DNA from 2 places in the Exiguobacterium sp. U13-1 genome. Region 1 is predicted to be linked to the other one. Evidence: a T-box and tRNA genes for the amino acid it is inferred to sense, from the RefSeq annotation. Region 1 holds a T-box; the other holds one or more tRNA genes.
What was found. The T-box of region 1 lies ahead of ileS (isoleucine--tRNA ligase). A T-box ahead of a tRNA ligase gene usually reads a tRNA of that ligase, here a tRNA-Ile.
Positions count from the first base shown of each region.

Region 2: it encodes a tRNA-Ile, which carries the amino acid that the T-box ahead of ileS (isoleucine--tRNA ligase) is inferred to sense. The anticodon was not compared.

Region 1 covers NZ_CP015731.1:2,503,238-2,515,363, reverse strand. The annotation lists gene ESP131_RS13150 (cell division protein FtsQ/DivIB) at 1-656, shown strand, start outside; gene ftsA (cell division protein FtsA) at 886-2,190, shown strand; gene ftsZ (cell division protein FtsZ) at 2,238-3,392, shown strand; gene pgeF (peptidoglycan editing factor PgeF) at 3,477-4,253, shown strand; gene ESP131_RS13130 (YggS family pyridoxal phosphate-dependent enzyme) at 4,240-4,911, shown strand; gene ESP131_RS13125 (cell division protein SepF) at 5,105-5,431, shown strand; gene ESP131_RS13120 (YggT family protein) at 5,434-5,709, shown strand; gene ESP131_RS13115 (YlmH family RNA-binding protein) at 5,706-6,476, shown strand; gene ESP131_RS13110 (DivIVA domain-containing protein) at 6,502-7,023, shown strand; T-box leader at 7,024-7,264, shown strand; gene ileS (isoleucine--tRNA ligase) at 7,322-10,057, shown strand; gene lspA (signal peptidase II) at 10,130-10,606, shown strand; gene ESP131_RS13095 (RluA family pseudouridine synthase) at 10,603-11,526, shown strand; gene pyrR (bifunctional pyr operon transcriptional regulator/uracil phosphoribosyltransferase PyrR) at 11,775-12,126, shown strand, end outside.
Region 2 covers NZ_CP015731.1:1,357,412-1,369,537, reverse strand. The annotation lists gene ESP131_RS06925 (peptidoglycan D,D-transpeptidase FtsI family protein) at 1-1,384, opposite strand, end outside; gene ESP131_RS06920 (superoxide dismutase) at 1,520-2,128, opposite strand; gene ESP131_RS06915 (alpha-amylase) at 2,222-3,682, opposite strand; tRNA gene ESP131_RS06910 (tRNA-Ile) at 3,799-3,872, opposite strand; tRNA gene ESP131_RS06905 (tRNA-Met) at 3,884-3,957, opposite strand; gene ESP131_RS06900 (Na/Pi cotransporter family protein) at 4,086-5,729, opposite strand; gene ESP131_RS06895 (hypothetical protein) at 5,937-6,422, shown strand; gene ispG (flavodoxin-dependent (E)-4-hydroxy-3-methylbut-2-enyl-diphosphate synthase) at 6,590-7,699, shown strand; gene ESP131_RS06885 (5' nucleotidase, NT5C type) at 7,799-8,368, shown strand; gene ESP131_RS06880 (GGDEF domain-containing protein) at 8,467-9,549, shown strand; gene ESP131_RS06875 (GGDEF domain-containing phosphodiesterase) at 9,605-11,434, opposite strand; gene ESP131_RS06870 (bifunctional ADP-dependent NAD(P)H-hydrate dehydratase/NAD(P)H-hydrate epimerase) at 11,587-12,126, opposite strand, start outside.

The DNA of each region.
Region 1 (12,126 bases):
TGATTCTGATTGGTCTATTGGTCGGTGTCGTCTTTTATCTACAATCGAGTTATTCTCGGGTTGCTCAATTTGATATCGATGGTAATGTCAATGTGAAGTCTGCTGATATCTTGCAAGCGTCCGGGATTAAGGTGAAGGAAACACATGCCTTTAATGTATCGGAGGAAGACGTTCTTGAGCGAATCGAGAAGGTTCCGGGTATTCAAGAAGCGACGATGCAAAAACAGTTTTTGCATCAATATCGCGTGACGGTGACGGAAGAGAAAGAGATTGCTTACGCGAAGGATAAACCGGGAGACCGGATCGTGCTTGCGGACGGAACAATCATTCCTGGAAAGTCGAAGGAAGAACTATTCGATGCTCCGATCTTGACAGGATTCACGGATCAGTCATTAAATCGATTGACGAAGGAACTTGTTAAAATCGAGCCGAAAGTACGGAGCCGGATTTCCGAAATCGTCGCAAACGATAAGACGGACAAAGGCGGTCTGAAGTTATTCATGACGGATGGGAATACGGTATTACTCAGTACGTCTGCCTTTTCAAATTCCTTGAATGAGTACGTGAAGGTCATTTCTGCCTTACCGAAAGGAAAGACGGGAACAATTACAATTGATGGCGGTATCTATTTCAAACCATATAAAGGGAAAAAATAGAAGATTCGTAAAGGGCTGACGAACAAAAAAACAAACGTGTGTTTTCATTCGTCGACTGTTATTCGAATCGTCATCAAATCGTAATCTATTCGAACGCTAAGACGGGCAATAACTTCTTTTCGTAAGTATTTATATAGTGTAGACTTAAACGAGAAGAAGCCTGTCCTGTTTCTAGAATATAATTAGGAATAAAAAGGATTAGTATTATGAAAGTGGAGGTGTCACTCCCATGGAAACGAAAGGTACGATTGCCGCACTCGACATAGGGACATCGGAGGTGAAACTCATCGTCGGTGAACTACTTGGTGGAACGCTGAACGTTCTTGCTGAAGGTTCTGCACCATCCGCGGGTGTTAAACGAGGTGTCATCGTTGACATCGATCAAACGGTACATGCCATTAAACAAGCGGTCACGGAAGTGGAACGTACACTTGGTGAATCAATTGGTGAAGTATATGTTGCTATTTCTGGCGAACACATTCAAGTGAAGGATTGCCAGGGGATGACATCGATCAAAGGTGAGGACAATGAAATCACGGATGATGACGTGAAAGATGTTCTGCATTCTGCGATGGTCATGCGAATTCCAAACGAACTCAGTGTCGTCGATGTTCTGCCGAAGACGTTTACGGTCGATCAGCAAACGGAGATCACTGATCCTAGAGGAATGATTGGTTATCGTCTCGAAGTAACAGGGAAGCTCATCATCGGAGCAAAGACGATCCTACATAGCATTAAACGTTCCATTGAACGGGCTGGTTTAGAGCTTGCTGGATATGTGCTGGAGAGTTTAGCGGTATCTAGAATCGCAGCATCGATTGATGAACTCGAACTCGGTGTTGGAATCATCGACATCGGACATGAGACGACCACACTTTCCATCTATGAAAAGAATGATCTCGTCTACTCGACGACGTTGCCATACGGTGGCGATCATCTGACACGTGATTTGACGTATAAGATGAATTGTAAATATCAAGATGCGAAGCTCGCAAAAGAAGAGTACGGTGTTGCACTTGAAGCACTCGGTGATCCGGAAGAGAAAGTTTCTTACGTCACGATCAACGGGGAACATCGTTTCGAGCCACAATCAGAAATCGGTTTCGTGTTAGAAGCACGACTTGAAGAAATCTTCGAGATGATTCAAAAACGAATGACACAAGCAGGATACGCTCATATGAACAGCGGTTTAATCTTGTGTGGTGGAAGTTCTTCACTGCCTGGAATCGACCAGCTTGGAAAACGAATCTTCAAGCAGAGCGTCAATGTCTATCAACCTGCTAGTCTTGGTATTCGTCATCCGAAGTATGCCGTCGCAGCTGGTATGTTACGTTATGTACTTTCACGAAGCGCCGTATCGAAATCAGGTTTCGACCGCGCGGAAGAGAAGGAAGTCGTAGCACACGGACGTGAACAGGATGCACTGCTCATGAACGAACAAGCGGCACCTGTTCGAGAAGAACGGTCGACACGTGAACAGCCTCCAAAAGAGAAAAAGTCATTCAGCAGTTTCTTTGAGAAATTCTTTGGTTAATGCCTACAAAAAATCCAATGAGTAAAAAATATTAGGGGGCCCTTTTTATGTTGCATTTTGATGAAATGATGGACCAAGTAGCAAAAATCAAGGTCATCGGTGTAGGTGGTGGCGGTTCGAACGCCGTCAACCGAATGATTGAACACGGTGTCCAAGGCGTAGAATTCATCGCAGTAAACACGGATGCGCAGGCATTGAACATGTCACAAGCTGACGTAAAACTACAACTCGGTGCTAAATTGACACGCGGTCTCGGTGCGGGTGCCAATCCGGAAATCGGTAAAAAAGCGGCGGAAGAGAGCCGTGAGCAATTAACGGAAATCCTTTCTGGCGCTGACATGGTCTTCGTCACAGCGGGAATGGGTGGCGGAACGGGTACGGGAGCTGCTCCTGTCATCGCGGAGATTTCAAAAGAGATCGGCGCATTGACAGTCGGTGTCGTTACAAAACCATTCATGTTTGAAGGACGCAAACGGATGCAACATGCTGTTTCAGGTGTCCAGAACTTCAAAGAAAAAGTCGATACGTTAATCGTCATCCCGAACGACAAGTTGCTTGAAATCGTCGATCGGAATACACCAATGCTTGAAGCGTTCAAAGAAGCGGATAACGTCTTGCGTCAAGGTGTACAAGGTATTACCGACTTGATCGCCGTACCTGGTCTCATCAACCTCGACTTCGCCGATGTGAAGACGATCATGACCGAAAAAGGTTCTGCATTGATGGGTGTAGGGGTCGCAACAGGCGAACACCGTGCGACGGAAGCAGCGAAAAAAGCGATTTCGAGTCCGTTGCTTGAGACATCAATCGAAGGCGCAAAAGGTGTTCTGATGAACATCACGGGTAGTGCGAACCTTAGCTTGTACGAAGTGACGGAAGCCGCACAAATCGTTCAGAGTGCAGCCGATGAGGAAGTCAACTTGATCTTCGGTTCTGTCATCAACGATAACCTCGAAGATGAAATCATCGTTACAGTCATCGCGACAGAGTTCGAAAACGAACCACTCGATTTCGAAATTCCATCGGCACAAGAGATGATGAAGAATCTTCTAAAGAAAAAACAAGCGACTCCACCACCAACAGAGGAGTCAAAACCACAAGTCGAAGAGACACCTGTCAGCTCGAATCCTGAACCGGCTAAAGCGCCAGATGTCGAAGAAACGATGGACATCCCATCTTTCCTTCGCCGGAATAATCGTTGATCGATGTTCCAGTGACACGACTGCTAAACGATGAGGTGTCGCGAAAGCGGCGCCTCTTTTTTTAAAATCAAAGGAGGCATGAACATGTTTGGACAATGGATCAAATGGGATACACCGACAGGTACCGTACGTGCCGCCTTTACGACGAAGTTCGCTGCCCCTCATGAAAACGGAAATTTAGGATTACATGTCAACGATGATCGCGACGGTGTCATCCAGAACCGACAAGTCATCGCACGTCAGCTTGATCTATCCCTCGAGAACTCGATTTGGGCACAGCAAGTTCACGGAAATCACGTCGAACAGGTGACGACACTTGACTCTGGGCGCGGTGCTTTGGATTACGAAACAGCGATTCCGGGTACAGATGGATTGGTGACGACTGATTCGAATGTTTTATTGATGATGCTCTTCGCTGACTGTGTTCCGCTTGTCTTCTGTGATCCGACGACAGGAATCATCGCGAATACGCACGCCGGTTGGCGCGGAACTGTCGGCAATATCGTCGAGGAAACAGTCAAGCAAATGGAACGTGCGGGTGCGAGTCGTTCATCGATTCAAATGGTCATTGGTCCATCAATCCGTGATTGTTGTTACGAAGTCGATCAACCCGTCATCGATGCAATCGATGCGCTTGAACTCGATGAGACTCCTTACATACGCAAGGAAGATGGAAAAGCGATGTTATCGCTACAAAAAACGAACGCTGCGCTAGCTGAGCGTTGTGGAGTCGGTGATGTCCTGGACACAGGTCTATGTACACACTGTCAGGCGGAAGATTACTTCTCTTATCGCCACGGCGACCATGGTGGTCGCTTTGCAAGTTTGATCGTAAAGGAGTCATTGGATGTCAATTCTTGATAATGTACAAGAGGTTACGAAACGAATGGAACAAGCAAGCGAAAAGAGTTCTTCTGAAAAGCAGGTACAGTTGATTGGCGTGACGAAATCAGTCTCAAGTCAAGTTGCTTCTGAATTATTAGCAGCAGGTGTGACACATCTCGGTGAAAATCGCCCGGATAGACTACTCGAAAAACAGGCAGAGCTCGGACGAACGGCATGTACGTGGCACTTCATCGGTACGTTACAGACACGTAAAGTTCGTCAAATCATTGATGCCATTGACGTGCTGCATTCCCTCGACCGTCTTCATTTGGCGGAAGAGATCAATAAACGAACGGACCGAATCATTGATTGTTTCATTCAAGTCAATGTTTCCGGAGAAGAATCGAAGCAAGGCATTGCACCTGAGGATGTACCTTCGTTCTTACATGAAATCGGTCAGTATCCAGCGATTCGTGTCATCGGACTGATGACGATGGCACCGTTAACGGAAGATACGACGCGTATCCGTGAGGTATTTCGTTCGTTAAAAACATTGCAAGAAGAGGTCAAGGCGAAAAAATTGTCGTATGCTCCATGTATGGAGTTATCTATGGGAATGTCGTCTGATTTTGAGATCGCCATCGAAGAAGGGGCGACGTTCGTCCGAATCGGGACGACGCTCGTTCACACCTAAACGAGAAGAAGGGAGAATGGATATGGGTTTTAAATCAAAAATGCAAAATCTATTTCTCGGCAACAGCGACGATTTAGATGAACTTGAATATGAAAATGATGCTACAATAAATAAAGGTAGAGGTGCTTCACAACAAGAGTATGAAGAGTATTACGAGGAATCTACCCCAAGTGTTACTCAAAAGGAGGACAGCGTGAGACAATCGAATATCGTGCCGCTTCATGCGACGAAAAAAACGAAATCGCAAGTTATTTTGAGTGAACCACGTGTATTCAACGAAGCCCAGGAAATCGGGGAACATCTTCGTCAGAACCGTGCTGTCATCGTCAATATGCAGCGTATGTCAAAAGATCAATCACGACAGATGATCAATTTCTTATCTGGTGTCGTCTTCGCTCTCGATGGAACGATTACGACGATCAGTCAGAATACCCTCCTCTGTGTTCCGAACAACGTCGAGTTGGCTGGTAGCATCTCGAATCTTCTTGGAGAAGATGATATTAATCATAAGGGGTGGTAAGTATGGATTCTCAAGTGATGTACGCAATTGGTCGTACATTGAGTACGTTATTACAGTATTACAGTTACGTCATGATCGTTTATATCCTGCTATCGTGGTTCCCGAATGCCCGTGATTCGAAATTCGGACAAGTGCTCGCGATGTTAGTCGAGCCATTCCTAGCGCCCTTCCGTCGTATCATCCCGCCTATCGGGGGCATGCTGGATATCTCGCCGATTGTAGCCTTCCTCGTCTTGAACTTGGCTCAATCGGGCATTCGAGCAATCTTTTTAGTATGAGCGTATACGATCATTATCGTGGAAGCGAGCGGGAATTCGTCGATTCAGTCTTGAACTGGATCGATCATGTGGAAGCGACCTATACGTTCAAATTAACGGATTTCCTAGATCCACGTGAACAACAAATCACACAAGAACTCGTCGGTTCGAAATGCGCCCTCTTTTTTGAGGGCGGTTTCGAAGGCGCTGAACGTAAACGGGCAATCCTCGCACCAGATTATTATGAATACAACGCGGATGACTTTGACATTTCCATCTATCGCATTCATTATCCTACTAAATTCGTTGAACTTTCTCATCGTCAAGTCACCGGTACATTATTGAACGTCGGATTGAAACGAGCCAAATTCGGCGACGTCATCATCCAGGATCAAGTACAATTTGCCGTCGCGGACGAAGTCGCGACCTATATCGAAGCAAACGTCGAACGAGCAGGGAAGACGAAGATTCGTCTTTCGCGTGTTGAGGCGGAAGACCGTTTGAAAGTGAAGGATCAAGAGTGGGAAGAGACACTTGGGTTCGTCAGTTCACTTCGGTTCGATACGGTCGTGAGTGAAATTCTAGGCTTCTCACGTCAAAAAGCACAGACGCTCATTAAACAAGGTGAAAGTAAGGTCAATTATAAAGTAGTGGATGATTCAAGCTTCATGCTAGAAGAAGGTGACTTGCTTTCCTTGCGTGGAACGGGACGTGTCAAGTTGATTGCAATCCTCGGATCAACAAAACGTGACCGGATCAAGCTACAATACGGTATTTTAAAAGGATAAGATAAATGCGGAGGAGGAATTCATCATGCCATTAACGCCACTCGATATTCATAATAAGGAGTTCACACGAAAGTTTCGCGGCTATGACGAAGATGAAGTGAACGAATTCCTAGATCAAGTCATCAAGGACTTTGAATTGTTGTTACGTGAGAATCGTCAACAACAGGAAGTCATCCAAAATATGCAAGCACGCGTCGACTACTTCAGTTCGATGGAAGAAACATTAAACAAATCGATCATCGTCGCACAGGAAGCGGCTGAAGAAGTCAAAGCCAATGCTTCAAAAGAAGCGAGCTTGATCCTAAAGCAAGCAGAACGTGAAGCAGAGCAGTTGCAAGATGCGGCGCAACGCCGGGCACAACGGACAGACTTCGAAGTGGAGCAGATGCGCAAGAAAATCGAGCTTTACCGCAACCGGTTTAAAGTGTTGATCGATGCACAGATGGAATTGTTGACGAGCCACGACTGGGATGCGTTTGATTTCTCTTCTCGTGGAGCGCTTGACGATGTTCCGGCAGTTGCGTATAATGACGACGATGTCGTATAAATAAAATCAATGATAAGGACACGTCGCATCTTGGACGGTTGACAGCGAATCGGGGAACGGTGGGAGCCCGAGCAACGAAAAAGATGGGGTATCCCCTTAGAGTGCATGACTGAACGTTCGCTGAACAGTAAGCCATGCCGGTTCACTCCCGTTATCGAGTACTTAAGCGGTCCTGTGTCATCGAACTGATGAACAGGATTAGTAGGGTGGTACCGCGAGTTCAGCCAAGCTCGTCCCTATCTCAGGGATGAGCTTGGCTTTTTTTGTACTTTTAAAGCGAAAGGTGAGAGATGGTCAGATGGATTACAAAGAAACCTTATTGATGATGAAAACTGAGTTTTTAATGCGAGGCAATTTACCTAAACGTGAACCAGATATGCAAGCACGTTGGGAAGAAATGAACCTCTATGCTGCCGTACAGGAAAAGAACGCTGGGAAACCAACGTTCATCCTCCACGACGGTCCTCCGTATGCGAATGGTGATATCCATATGGGTCACGGATTAAACAAAGTCCTAAAAGACATCATCGTTCGTTATAAATCGATGAATGGATTCCAGTCTCCGTACGTACCAGGTTGGGACACACATGGATTACCAATCGAAACAGCACTTCAAAAAGCCGGCGTTGATCGTAAATCGATGACGGTCGCGGAATTCCGTGAATTATGTGCGAAATATGCGCTCGAACAAGTCGATCACCAACGCGAGCAATTCAAACGCCTCGGCGTACTCGGTGACTATGACAACCCATATATCACCCTGCAACCAGAATTTGAAGCAGCGCAAATTCGTTTATTCGGAGATATGGCGAACAAAGGCTATATCTATAAAGGGAAGAAGCCAGTCTATTGGTCACCGTCTTCTGAATCGGCACTAGCTGAAGCAGAAATCGAATATCAAGATAAACGATCAGCTGCCATCTATGTCGCGTTCCAAGTCATGGACGGAAAAAACATCTTAGAGCCGACGGATCATTTCGTCATCTGGACGACGACACCATGGACGATTCCAGCGAACCTTGGAATCTCTGTCAGTGCGGAATTGACGTATGCGCGGATCGAATATCAAGGAAAAGGCTATATCGTAGCGGAAACGCTCGTTCCTGAAGTCATCGAAGCACTCGGATGGGAAGATGCAACAGTCGGACGTGTCTTCAATGGTGCGGACTTCGAGTACATCAAGGCAAAACATCCGCTTTACGATCGTGAATCACTCGTCATGCTTGGCGATCACGTTACAGCAGAAGCGACAGGTGTCGTTCATACAGCTCCAGGTCACGGGGAAGATGACTTCCGCATCGGTCAAGCGTACGGTCTTGACGTCCTTTGCCCAGTTGACGATAAAGGAGTCATGACAGCAGAAGCTCCTGGATTTGAAGGCATGTTCTATGAGGATGCGAACAAAGAAATCGGTCTCGCCCTCGAAGAAGCAGGCGCTCTCTTAAAACTATCGTTCATCAAACACTCGTATCCACACGACTGGCGGACGAAAAAACCGGTCATCTTCCGGGCAACGCCACAGTGGTTCGCTTCAATCAAAGACTTCCGTGCGGAAATCCTTGATGAGATCAAAGGCGTCCAGTGGGTACCAGAGTGGGGCGAAACACGTCTTCACAACATGTTTAAAGACCGCGGCGACTGGGTCATCTCACGTCAACGCGCTTGGGGTGTACCACTTCCAATCTTCTACGCTGAAGACGGTACGGAAATCGTCACACCAGAAACGATTGATCATATCGCGAACTTGTTCGCAGCTCACGGATCAAACGTCTGGTATGAGCGCGAAGCGGTCGACTTGCTTCCTAAAGGATTCACACATCCAGCCAGTCCGAACGGTATCTTCAAAAAAGAAACGGACATCATGGATGTCTGGTTCGATTCTGGTTCATCACATGCCGGTGTCCTTGCGACACGTCCTGAATTGACGCGTCCGGCGGATCTCTATCTTGAAGGATCTGACCAATACCGCGGTTGGTTTAACTCTTCGTTATCGACAGCTGTCGCAACGACAGGGAAAGCACCATATAAAGCGGTCGTCAGTCACGGATTCGTCTTGGATGGTCAAGGTCGTAAGATGTCTAAATCGATCGGTAACACGATCGCACCGATCCAAGTCATGCAACAATTCGGAGCAGAGATTCTTCGCTTATGGGTCGCATCTGTTGATTATCAAGCCGATGTCCGGGCATCGATGGATAACTTCAAACAAGTCTCAGAGTCATACCGGAAAATCCGCAACACGGTTCGTTTCCTTCTTGGAAACTTGGATCAATTCGATCCTGCGGCGCATCGTGTCGCATTTGAAGACTTACCAGAGTCAGACCGTTTCATGCGGACGAAATTGGACCAACTTGTTGGAAAAGTAAAAGCGGCATATGATGCGTACGACTTCATGTCGGTCTATCAATTGCTCCACAACTTCTGCGTCCTTGATTTGTCGTCGTTCTACCTCGATTACACGAAAGATATCCTGTATATCGAAAAAGCAGACGCGACGTCGCGTCGTGCGGTTCAGACGGTCATGTATGATACAGTCGTCGCCTTGTTGCAATTGATGGCACCTGTCCTGCCACACACAGCAGACGAAGCATGGGAGTTCGTACCAGCTGTTGAGACGAAGAGTATCTTCTTGACGGACCTTCCGGAAACGGTCGAAGTCTCAGAAGAAGGACTTGCCCTCATCGAGAAATGGAACGCGTTCCTGACGTTCCGCGATGATGTCTTAAAAGCACTCGAGGAAGCACGCGTTGAGAAACTCGTCGGTAAGACACTCGAAGCGAAACTCTTACTTGCGCCGAAAGAAGAAACAAAAGCCTTGCTCGGAACAATCGATCATCTTGAGCAGTTACTCCAAGTCTCACAACTCGAATTCGTGGAAACAGCGGATAAGACGTATGAGACGACCGGCATCACGGTTCAAAAAGCTGACGGTGAAAAATGTGAACGTTGTTGGACATATTCGACGGAACTCGGACAAGATCCGGCTCATCCGACGCTTTGCCCACGTTGTACTGAAGTCGTCAATTCTTTATAATGATACAAAGGGAGGGGCGACTGCGACTTCGCAGGACGTCCCTCATTATTTTTGGATGCGGAGGACAATAGGATGTGGCTTTACTTAGGGATTGCTGCTTTACTCGTTGGAATCGACCAGTTAACGAAATGGATCGTCGTTCAAAACATGACGATCGGTCAATCGATCACGGTCATTCCGGATTTCTTTTATCTCAACTCGTATCGGAATCGAGGCGCTGCATGGGGAATGCTCGAAGGTAAATTCGGCTTTTTCTTCATCGTTACGGTCGTCGTCGTCATTGGATTGATTTACTTCCTCTACAAGGAAGGCACGAAAAATAAGGTATTTGCTTGGAGCATCGCGTTATTGCTCAGTGGTGCGATCGGAAATTTCATTGATCGAATGGCACGAGGAGAAGTCGTTGATTTCTTCCACTTCTTCCCGTTCGGCTATAATTTTCCGATCTTTAATGTCGCAGACGTCTGTTTGACGTTTGGTGTCATCGCGATGCTGATCAGCGTCATGTTCGAAGAACGGTTGACTAAGAAAGGAACGATGGATAAATGAATGAAGTAGAAACATGGTCCGTGCAAGCGGATGGAGCGACAGGGCGCATTGATAAATGGCTCGCAGAACAAAACGATTGGTCGCGTTCGCAAGTACAGGAATGGTTGAAAGCGGGACGTGTCGAAGTCGATGGTCGTGTTGTCAAACCGAACTATAAATTATCGGGAACGGAATCGATTGTCGTTCATATCCCGGAAGCGGTGGAGCTCGAGATCTTACCGGAAGACATCCCACTTGATGTCGTCTATGAGGACTCGGACGTCATCGTCGTCAACAAACCAAAAGGGATGGTCGTTCACCCGGCGGCAGGTCATGTCTCAGGAACGCTCGTCAACGCCTTATTACACCACTGTCAAGATCTCTCAGGCATCAATGGCGTCAAACGTCCAGGAATCGTTCACCGGATCGATAAGGATACGTCAGGTCTCTTGATGGTCGCTAAGAACGACTTAGCGCATGAATCGCTCGCGCATCAATTAAAAGAGAAGACGACAGAACGTCTTTACATCGCGCTCGTACACGGTGAAATCCCGCACGAACTCGGAACAATCGAAGCACCAATCGGACGCGATAAGAACGACCGTCAACGGATGACGGTAACGGATAAGAATTCAAAGTCTGCCGTAACCCATTTCCGTGTGCTTGATCGGTACGAAGGCTTTACGGTCGTTGAATGTAAACTTGAAACAGGACGGACACACCAAATCCGTGTCCATATGCGTTATATCGGTTTCCCGCTTGCAGGTGACCCGAAATATGGTCCACGCAAGACGATGAAAATGAACGGTCAAGCCTTGCATGCTGCGGTTCTCGGTTTCGAACATCCACGCACAGGCGAGTGGATGCGGTTTGAAGCACCACTCTCAGAAGAGATGACATTTGAAATCGGTCAATTGAAAAAACTTGAATTAGAGTCTTGACGTTTTTCTAATAAAACGGTAGAGTATCACCTAGAGAGCGATGCGAGACATCCTCTACTGACACTTCGGTCGTCCGAGCGACGATCCTACCAAACTAATATCACCTTTAATCGAGTCCGGAGAGGCTGCGAAAGGGAGAACCTACCACGATTGTGTGTAGGCATGCATACAATACGTATGCCATGATTCTGTCTTCGATGACCTTCTGCGGATTCCCGCAGAAGGTCTTTTGTATGAAAGGAGAAACTATGAAACCAGCCGTCATCTTAGATGAAGCCGCGATTGGACGTGCACTGACACGGATCGCCCATGAAATCATCGAACGAAACAAAGGGATTCATGATTTGATGATCGTCGGAATCAAGACGCGTGGCGAGACACTCGCTCGTCGCCTTGCGAAGCGAATCGAACAAATCGAAGGAAAACCGGTCTTACTCGGTGTCGTCGACATCTCGATGTACCGGGATGATTTGTCGAAACGAAGTTTAGAACCAGAAATCAAAGGTTCTGATTTACCGGAAGACATCACCGGGAAAATCGTCGTCCTCGTTGACGATGTCCTCTACACAGGACGCACCGTTCGCGCCGCGATGGACGCGC
Region 2 (12,126 bases), 1.1 Mb from region 1:
TACCGTTACTTGGATACTTCGCCATCCGCATCGCAATGTTGAACATATAAACGTTTGATGAACGCTCAAGTGCCGTCAAATCCGTGATTGCTCCCATGTTGACGTACGATGCTTTTTTTGTACCCCCGATTGTAATCGGCGCATCATTGATGACTTCGTTTTGACGGATGACACCCTCTTCGAGTCCCATCGCAACTGTTGCACCTTTGATCGTCGAACCAATCTGAAGGGATGTCAACACGTTATTGATTGCGACATCTGAGAACTTACCGGTTGATGGATCCAACTTTTGACCAGACATCGCAAGAATCTCACCAGTCTGTGGGTTCATGACGACGGCGTAACCTTCTTTTAGATAACGACTACCCATGCCACGCCCCATTTTAATCGCTTGTTGCATGATTTGGTCGACTTGTTTGTTGTACTCTGCATCCACGGTCAGAACGAGATCTTTACCGGACTCGCCTTCTTCGCGTTTTGGATCACCGACCGGCTCTCCATTGAACGTCTCATACACATCGTACGCGGGTTTCCCGCGCAGAAGATCCTCATACTGTTGTTCAAGGAATGATGTTCCGACACGGTCATTCAAGCTGTAACCTTTTGCTTTGAACTCCGCTTGTTGTTCTGCTGGAATCTTCGAGTACTTCCCAAAGATGTTTCGAAGTGTTCCTTCATATGGATAAGAACGCTCATAGAACGGTTCCACCGATACACCTTTTAAATCTTCTAGATTTTCATCGATGATCGCCATCTCTTTTGCAGAAGCACCGAGTTTGACGAGTTGTGGATCAAGCGCATATCCGACTTCCATGTTGTGTTTGATCGCAATGACTTCCATCGTTTGATCGTCATAATCGATATCGTCTTTCGTAATCGCATCTAATCGGATTTGATCCTGTTCTGCGATTGATAGTTTACTTTGTGCTTCTGCTGAAGGATATTTCTGTTTGACGGCTTCTTGATAACGACGATCAGACTCTTTCGTGTTTGTCGCGATCCAGAAGTCCTTAATATCACGTTCTGTGACTTTCCAATCTTTTTTAGGCAAATCAATGATTGCCGCAAGGCGCTGTGCAATCTCAATGCGTTCATCGACTTTCGTCGTTTGTGCTCGACGGTAGACGATGGAGTATTTAGAAATCGTATCAACCAAAAGACGACCATCCCGGTCATAAATCTTTCCGCGTGGCACTTCATATTTTGATGCGATCATTTCTGTTTTTTGAACTTCCCGCGAAATTTTCTCACCATTGACGATTTGCACGACTCCTAAACGGAAAATCAAAATCGCAAACAATAAAAAAACGACGAAGAACATTAAATTCAGACGAAGCGGCAGATGATTACGCCGTCTTCCTCGTACGGTGATTCGTTTAGCCATGGCGTACTCCCCTATCGTTCAAAAGTCATCTTGTTTCATTATATAGAAGGAAACTTTCCATAACAACCTATCCCATCATTTTCCGCATTAAAAAAAGCGTATCGTTCACAATTGAACGATACGCTCATTTTCACGTTACTTCGCGTCAGCGTAAAGCTTCGCTACGTGATCCCAATCAACGACGTTGAAGAACGCATTGATGTAATCAGGACGACGGTTTTGATAGTTGAGATAGTATGCATGTTCCCAAACATCAAGACCGAGGATTGGTGTTTTGCCTTCCATGACTGGTGTATCTTGGTTTGGTGTCGAAACGACCGCCAATTTCCCACCATCAACGATTAACCAAGCCCAACCTGAACCAAAACGAGTTGTTGCTGCTTTCGCGAACGCATCTTTGAATGCATCAAATGATCCGAATGATTCATCGATTGCTGTCGCGAGTTCCCCTGTTGGAGCAGCTCCATCGTTCTTCTTCAGCAGTTTCCAGAAGAATGAGTGGTTCCAGTGACCGCCACCGTTGTTACGGACTGCAGTTTGAATGTTTGCTGGGAGAGCATCCAAGTTTTGAAGAAGTTCTTCAAGTGACTTTCCTTCATGTTCTGTACCCTCAAGCGCCGCATTCACGTTCGTGACATACGTGTTGTGGTGTTTCGTGTGGTGAATCTCCATCGTACGAGCATCGATATGTGGCTCAAGCGCATCATAAGCGTAGCCGAGTTCTGGTAATTCAAATTTTGACATGTTCATGTCCCCCTTTGTGCTATTTTCGAAAACTTCAATACCCTTTAAGACTAGCAAAAGAACCTGTGTTGACGCAAGTCAAGACCCTCGGATTTACTCGACTTCTCGTGGAGCAAAAACAGAGACACCTCCACCTGGAACTGGGAAGACACCGAATCCTTCATCGTCGATCACAACTGGGTGATCTTGGTGGTTCGTATAATCGAACCACTCTTGTCCCGCGCGCTCTTCACCAACGAACATGCGCTTCTCGCACATGTCAGCATTCGACAATAAGACAGCACAGCCAGAGTTCTCGATTTCTTCTACGCCTCGACGAACCCAACCGACGCAATGCGGATCATCGAGATAATCTTCTTGGTCACCATATGCTTTGTGATAACGTGCATACAGTAAAGCATCAATCATTTCTTTTTTACCCTCTACAGGATGAGGTCCTTGCACTCCATAATAGTCACCGTAGAAGACACATGGATAACCGTCTTTACGAAGTAAGATCGATGCATACGCATGCTGTTTGAACCAGTCATCTACCCATGATTCGAGTGATTCACCTGGTTGTGAATCATGATTATCGACGAACGTGACAGCATTCGTCGGGTGTGATTCGACGAGCGTATCTGTAAACAACGTTGTTAAATCAAACTCTTGTCCCTGGTTCGAAGCTTCATGGAATTTATAATGAAGGGGAACGTCGAACAAATCGATCGTGTAATCAACGCTATCAAGGAAATGACGGCAATCATCGAGATCTGATTTCCAGAACTCCCCGACCATATAGAAATCGCCATCATTTTTCTCGATCATCGATTTTGCAAATTCATGAACGAATTCATAATTGATATGTTTGATTGCGTCGAGTCGGAATCCTTGGCAGTCAATCGTCTCTTGGAACCAATGCCCCCAGCGGATCATCTCTTCACGTACTTCCGGATGGTTATAATCGATGTTCGCGAACATCAAATAATCATAGTTTCCGAATTCGTCATCGACTTGATCGTTCCAGTCTTTATTTTTACCGGATATCTTGAAGACACCGGTTTTTTCTTCACGAGCATCGAAATCCGTTCCATTAAAGAATTCATGTGTCCAGACAAAATCCGAATATTTTCCGTTTCGACCAGGGAACGTAAATTTCGTCCATGCTTCGATTTCGAATTCTTCTGAAATTTCTTTCGAACGGTCTTCTGGATGGACCTCAACGACATTGATTGTCTCAAGTTCATCGGCTGCTGCTTTATGGTTCATGACAACATCCGCATAAATGGCGATGTCATTCTCACGAGCGACTTGAATCGCTTCGACGAGTTCATCCTTTGTACCGTATTTCGTACGGACCGTTCCTTTTTGATCAAATTCGCCTAAATCATATACGTCATAAATTCCATATCCTGTATCTTCATCTGATTGACCTTTTGACGCCGGTGGAATCCACACGGACGTGATGCCGGCAGCACGTAATTCAGGCGCCCGCTCTTTCAAGCGTTGCCAGTGCTTCCCATCATTCTCTACATGCCACTCAAAAAACTGCATCATCGTATGGTTACGTTCCATCTCTCTTCGCTCTCCCTTAGTTACTATAGTATGAATATTATTACAATATCTTTACTATTCCCCGGAGGAACAAAAATAAACGCACCTCGTTTTTCAACGAGGTGCGTTCTACTGAATGGACCCTGCAGGGCTCGAACCTGCGACCGGACGGTTATGAGCCGTCAGCTCTAACCAGCTGAGCTAAGGGTCCTTAAGTAATAGTAGCGGCGGAGGGAGTCGAACCCACGACCTCACGGGTATGAACCGTACGCTCTAGCCAGCTGAGCTACACCGCCATGATGTATGTTGCTTTACTCTTACTAGATTACGAGATGTGGCGAAACTTGTCAATATGCTATTTCAAAAAAATAAACAGCTGATTTCATTTTTTGAAATCAGCTGACATAGACAAATCGTATTTCGCTTAGTTCGTTAATGCCGTCCGCTGTTCAAGGACGAGATCCGTGATGTTTACAGCATGATCGCCAATTCGTTCGAGGTTCGACAAGAGATCGACGAAGATCATCCCTGCTTGGCCCGTACATTCGCCAGCGTTAACACGAAGGACATGGTGTTTACGGAATGAACGTTCGAGTGCATCAAGTTTACCTTCGAGTTCTAGAACTTTGCGAGCTCGTGTAACATCGTCCTCTTCGACGGCGCGAACGGCACAGTCGACGATTTCTTGCGTCAAGGCATACATATCATCAAGCTCTTGTTTCGCTGATGATGTGAACTGAATCCGGTTGACGATTTGGAAATCGACCAATTCGACGATGTTTTCGACGTGGTCACCAATTCGTTCAAAGTCATTGACGGCATGCATCAGTAACGAGTGTTCATTTGATTCACGCTCTGATAAATCATGTGCCGCTACTTTAACGAGATAACTTGTGACTTCTGTATTTAAATGATTAATCGCATATTCGATCTGTTCTGATTCTGATACATCCTTTTTATCATGCGATTGCGTGTAACGGTGTGCTTTTGCAAGCGCATCTTTTGAGAATTCACCCATTCGTAACACTTCAAGCTTCGCTTGGTTTAATGCGAGTGCCGAAGATTGGTTCAAGATATTTTGATCGAGATGACGCGGTTTTGAATCAATCGTCGTATCCGTACCCGGTACGATTTTTTGTACAAGCCATGCGATTTGCGCAATGAACCAACATTGAATCAACGTATTGACGACGTTGAATGTTCCGTGTGCAAAGGCGATTTGCATTTTCGGACCTAATTCAAGCGTGCCTGTGATCCATGTGATGAAGCTTGAGAAGATTGGTAATGCAATCAGGAACAATACTGTTCCGATGATATTGAAGATGACGTGTGCTGCTGCTGTTCGTTTAGCTGCAATCGACGCACCAAGTGCTGCGAGTACTGCTGTGATCGTCGTTCCGATGTTATCACCGAACAAGACCGGAAGAGCTGCTTTGATATCGATCATGCCACCAGCGTACAACTCTTGTAAGATACCGATCGTTGCTGACGACGACTGAACAAGAACAGTAAAGATTGTTCCGACGAAGACACCCAGCAATGGGTTATCCGACATCGATACCGTCAACTCACGGAACCAGACGCTTGATTCAAGCGGAGCCATTCCGTCGCCCATCAAAGTGAGACCATAGAACAATGCACCAAAGCCAAAGAAAATCTGTCCGATGTATTGAACCCGTTCTTTATTGAAGAAGAAGATCAAGAAAGCACCAATTGCGATTGCTGGAAGCGCAGCTTCCTTGACGTTAAAGCCGATGATGAAAGCCGTAATCGTTGTTCCGATGTTAGCCCCCATGACGACTCCGATCGCCTGTCGTAAATTCATCAGACCTGCACTAACGAGTCCGACAACGATGACGGTCGTCCCTGACGACGACTGTATCAAAATCGTGACGACGATACCTGCTAGGATACCTAACAATGGATTTGTCGTATATTTATCAAGGATATAACGTAATCGGTCTCCTGCTGTTTTTTGGAGCCCATCTCCCATATACTTAATACCGAATAGGAAAATCCCGAGTCCACCGATGAAGGTGAAAATCATTTCCTGCAAATCATAGTTCATCTTGCCAGCTCCTTTATTTCATGTGGATTGATGTGTTTGTAAAGTTTATTTTCTCAACTTCCCCATTATGTAAAGGTCCGGTGAACTTGTAAATAGTTTTTGCGACATCCGTTTGTTAAGGTTTTATTAATCTGTACCATTACACATAAACCCTTTATTACCAATCAAAATTAAACAATTAAAACCTGTTTTAAAACAGTAGAAAGAGTGATTCACTTGTCATTTTTACGTCAACTGATTAATTACTTACAAACTTCCTTAATTCCAAATCGTCTGTTTTTACGTCTTCGTTTGGCAGATGTTTCCCTTTATTTTTGTGGATTAGCTTGGATTTCGCTTTGGACGACGATCATTGATTCCTTCTTTTTACAAAAAAGCATCCCGATCGTTGCTTGGTTCATCCTTCATTTCATCTTTATCGCAATTGCTGTATTACTTTACGTGTTGTTCATGGCGTATCTAACGAAGGGATTCGTTCGATTGTTACTTCCCCGTCCGTGGGCATATCGCCAAACGTTTCCTTATACGGTTGCAACGAATCTCTGGTCCTTCCCACTTGGTATGCTTCTATACCAACTCGATTATCCTCGCTTCGGAATCGGGGTGCTCGTAATTGGACACTTCGTCTACACATTAGTGCCATTATGGATTGCCCGTTCCTCAAAGCCACGCGCTTCACGTAAACCCCAATGAGTATTAAAATCAGGCGTCCGACGGATTGACGGACGCCCTTCTTTCATTAAACAATTGTAAATGTTCAATTTTCGTTCTTGTTTCTCGATTTTTAGGGAATAGTTCGATATGATAGAAAAGGTAAACATAAACAATATGGCGGTATGCCACAAAAGGAGATTTTCGATATGCCGAAAATGGTCCATCGCTCTAAGACTCGTCCCGTTCGTGTAGGGGACCTTGTCATTGGTGGAAATAATGAAGTCATCATCCAAAGTATGACGACAACTAAAACACACGACGTCGAAGCGACAGTCGCTGAAATCCTACGTCTTGAAGAAGCTGGTTGCCAAATCGTCCGCGTCGCTTGTCCGGAAGAACGTGATGCGCTCGCACTTGCAGAAATCAAAAGCCGAATCAACATTCCGCTTGTCGTAGACATCCACTTCAACTATAAACTTGCGCTTATGGCAATCGAAGCTGGCGTCGATAAAATCCGGATCAACCCGGGTAACATCGGTCGTCGCGAAAAGGTCGAAGCCGTCGTGACAGCAGCAAAAGCGAAAAACATCCCAATTCGTATTGGGGTAAACGCTGGTTCACTTGAAAAGCATATTCTTGAAAAATATGGCTATCCAACTGCTCGTGGTATGGTCGAAAGTGCTTTGCACCATATTAAGATCCTCGAAGACCTTGACTTCCATGACATCATCGTCTCGCTTAAAGCATCAGACGTACAGTTGGCGCTTGAAGCGTATCAACTCGCTTCTGAATCGTTCGACTACCCACTTCACGTCGGGATTACGGAATCCGGTCCACTTCGTTCTGGTTCATTAAAATCAGCAGCTGGACTTGGCGCGATTTTGTCACGCGGAATCGGAAACACAGTTCGTGTATCTCTCTCAGCGGACCCTGTCGAAGAAGTAAAGGTTGCAAAAGAAGTCTTGAAGTCATTCGGTCTCGCGGCGAACGCGGCGACATTGATCTCATGTCCTACATGTGGTCGGATCGAAATCGATTTGATGTCGATTGCCGCAGAAATCGAAGACTATATCGAAAACATCCAAGCGAACATCAAAGTCGCGGTTCTCGGATGTGCGGTCAACGGCCCTGGTGAAGCACGTGAAGCTGATATCGGTATCGCTGGTGCACGCAACGAAGGATTGTTGTTCCGTCACGGAGAAATCATCCGTAAAGTACCGGAAGCAACGATGGTCGAAGAATTGAAGAAAGAGATTGATGCGATCGTTCTCGAAAAACAGGCTGAAAAAGAAGCCGAAAAAGCGAACCACGCATAAGTTAAAGACTCCTCCCTCGCGAGGAGTCTTTTTTCGTATCTCGATTTCGACTATGTTATACTAAGTGAAGAAAAATTTTTAGAACGTGGGTGACTGTAAATGAAAATTGGAATCGACATCGATGGAACGATCACACATCCATCCTCTTGCTTCACTTACATGAATAAATATCTCGGAACGTCGATCGACTTCGACCAGGCGTCCGAGTATGAATTGCATACGTATACCAATATGAATCAAATCGAATTTTGGGACTACATGGTGAACTCTGGTCATGAGACCGGGATCTATCGTGAATCTATTCCTCAAGAACACGTCCGCCACCACTTATGGAATTTGCGGAAGCAATATGATCTCCATTACGTGACAGCACGATCGGAGCTCGTTCGTCCCGTAACAGAAGAGTGGATCAAACAACACGAACTTCCTCTTGATTCCTTGATCATGACGGGATCACACGACAAAGTACAAGTCGTCCGTGATTTATCACTCGATTTATTCATGGAAGACCGATTAGAGAATGCTGTGCAGATCGCAGAAGACACATCTATTCCTGTCATCTTGTTCGACGCACCTTATAACCGTAAAGCCGTACCGAATAATGTCATTCGTGTCGCTTCATGGAATGAGGCCGTTCAAGAGATTCAAAAATTTGCACCAATTCGTTAAAACAGCCGATTAGGCTGTTTTTTCCATTTTTATGTCATTACATGACTTGATATCGTACAATGACTATAGGATTGAAACTTTGATATAGGAAGGGCTTCATGATGCTTGCAACAGTGAATATCTTTTTTATGAATATTTGTATTATTTTTTTCGTTTCTACGTTCACCTTTTACTTACTTCGTGATCGTTTGCCAATTCAACCTGACTCTAAAATGTCTACTCGTCTCTATTTCGGACTGTCCAATGGTATAACTGGCATTCTACTTATGCATCATGCAATCGACTTAAATGGAGCATTGATTGATTTACGGTTATTACCTCTCGCTTTGTCTGCCTTGTTCGGTGGTAATATCAGTATTGCCGTGACAGGGCTGATGCTCTTGATTTATCGATTCGTGATTGATAGTGGAGATTCACTAAGCGCTCTGTTTAGTTCTGTCATCACACTACTTGGATTTCTAGTACTTTCTTTTATTTGTCGTCGATTCATCAAACGGCAAGGTTACTTCTTTTCTGCCATCGTCACGGTCGGTTCCCTACTCGTACTCTCGCGATTGATTATGAGTAACTCTCCAGCGGATGCCTGGGGAACGATTTATATTCCATATTTCATTTTAACGATTGGTGGAGCCTTTTTGTTTTATCGTTTGTCTTCACTTCTTCAGCAGCATTTTGTTCTTTATTCTTATCAATCCTACCTTGCTTCGACCGATCAATTGACGCGCCTCGCGAATCGCCATGTCATTTTAGAAAAAGTCACGGCGCTCGAAAAAAGTAAAGATTCTTGGGGCGTTATCTTGTTTGATTTGGATCACTTTAAGAATATAAACGATACACACGGTCATGCTGTCGGAGACGCTGTCTTGCGCCACTTTTCGATCTTATTGAACGAGCATTGTCCGGCACCGGTTACGGTCGGTCGATATGGTGGTGAAGAATTCATCGTCATCGTTCCAGACATTGAACTGCATTCTCCTGTCGTCCTAGCTGAAACAATCGTAACAGCCGTTCAGCAAACACCATTCGTCATGCAAGATCATGCCGTATCCATTACGGTGTCTGCAGGTATTGCTTACGCTCATCAACAACCAACTGAAACAGTATTTAAGCAAGCGGATAGCGCTTTATACGAAGCCAAAGCGCAAGGACGAAATCAGTATCGCCTGTATCGATCGGAATGAATACTAAAAAGCCACTTCTCCTCCGAGCGATTCGGACTGAAGTGGCTTTTGTTGGTCAACGGACCGTTCCTTCATTTGTTTTTTGCAGGAGACATATGATTTCTTCAAGTGGTACCGGTTTAGCAAAGAAATAACCTTGGAATAGATGAATGCCGATTTCCTTGGCAATACGTACTTCTTCTCCTGTCTCTACGCCCTCAACGATACATTCGACATGCATCGATTGACTCAATTGGAAAATTGACTCGAGGATGGATTGTCGTTTCTCCGATTCGCCGATTTGTTCGATGAATTGCTTCGGAATCTTTAATTGACGTAATGGCAATAAGCGTTCTAGGACGTGATATGAGGCATGTCCGGTTCCGAAATCATCAAGCGAAACCGGGAAATCGAGCGTTTTGATACGCTTAAGCGCTCGATGAATCGACTGACTCTCAAAATCAAGCGACTGACTTTCTGTGATCTCGATCTTAATTTGTTGCGGCTTTAATGCATACTTGAGTAGTGTTCGTTCAATGAATGGCATGAATGCCTCACTCGTCAACTGGCGTGGTGATACGTTGACCGACAGCGTAAACTCATCCGGAACCAGACCAATTAATGCTTTACGCGTCTTACACCCTTCCTCAAAGATCCACTCTCCTAAACGAATGATCAAGTCACTTTTTTCAGCAATCGGAATGAACACGGATGGTCGATCAGCTCCCTGCAATGGGGTCTTCCATCGAACCAATGCCTCAAGACCAATGAATTGCTCTGATTGGACATCATACTGCAATTGATAGACGAGATGAAAATCCGTTTCAATATTAGCCTGCGCTAGCGATTGTGCTGCTTTGACTCGCAATTCTTGATCCTTACGCCAGGCTTGGTCAATGCACATCACACGTTCATTTTGTTGCGCGGCTTCTTGTAACGCAGTCAATAACTGCTGTACCCGACGCTTCCGATTGTCCGTTGCCCCTTCTCCATTATCGATGACGATGGATATGTTGACGTAGACATGATGCCCCTCGATTTCGTATGGTACGGAGATTGCTTGACTCAATTCTTCCATCGCTTCCTTACATGCCACCTCGTCCGGCTTTTCCATGACGATCAATAATGTTCCTGCTTCAATCCGAGCAAACGCTTGGTAAGGAGGTAGTTGTCTCTTGAGTCGCTCGATACAGGCACGTAGTACTTGTGACTGAATATCTTCTCCGAAATACCGCGCCAACTCATAGTAGTTTTCTAAATGAATTCCGACGAAAATGAGCTGTTGTTCGGGTCTTGGAAAATCAATTTCGTTTAACCCTTGGCGATTCAAGACACCTGTTTCCTCATCACGTCGCGCTGTATCGTGTAATTGTATCGCAAGGTCATTTAACCGATTTAAATTACGGATATGCAAGTGATTGATGACAAGCGCAATCGATACGCTAATCACAATCATGCCAATCCGTCCATAATGGTCCGTCGGATCAATTTCTACCGTCACGGTATCGGCATTCCACATGACATACAAACTAGTTGCGACAGCAACCATGATGGCGTACCACATCATGATGCGTTGATACGAGATTAAAGCGATCATCAAAAACAAAAAGCAACTTGCCCAAACGGTAACTGCCGCGTAAGGTAAAAAGCTAATCGATGTAATCGGAACGACGAGCAACATCAAGGACAATAAGTGCGTTTGCAAAACGATTCCCATCTTGCGACGGCTAATATAAAAAATAAATAGACCCATGACGATTAAAAATGAAATGATGACAGAACGACTCAAATACGCATTCTTAATTGTCTCTTCTGTCGTCGTATAAATGATCAAAGCTCCAACGAACATCATGAATAAGGCAAAATTCCCGATCCACCATTGTTGTTTCCGAACGATATCCTCCATGCTTTTCCCCCTCCTTTCTGTCAGATTTTCCGTATAAAGGTTTCGACATCGCTTGATGATACTCCTGTTAAATGGAATGTGTCAATTCCTTCCTAAAAAGAAAAGTCTTCCCTCATACGTATCGTGGAAGACTTTCTTTCAAATTGATGTTTTTATAGTTCGACTCTACCTAACTCCTCGATGACATCCGTTGCTAGCAAGCTACTCGGATGTAAGCGTCGTTCAACTTGCCGAGAAGCACGTGCATACCACTCTGCTCCTTGCGCTAATGTTCTTTCGATGTCGCCTGTTGGATGTTGTGCAAGAAGGCTGGTTAATATGCCAAACAGAGTATCCCCACTTCCTCCTTTGGCGAGACCACTTGATGCACCAGAGATGACGAATCCGCCTCCATCCGGTTTCGCGATTAAGATGACATGGGACTTCAAGACGACAGTCACTTGATGCAAGATGGCATAGTCAGTTGCCTGACCAAAAAGATCATCTTGAATACTTACGACACTCTGGTTCGTCATCCGGGCGAATTCACCGATATGCGGTGTGACGATGATTGGTGCGGTTCGTTCTGGATAACTTTCTTTTACTAGAGCTGCAGCATCTAATACAACCGGCACATCACTCTCAAGTAGATGGTCCACCCATGTTTCGACTGCCTCTTGCGATAATCCAGGACCGATTCCAACTGCTGAGAT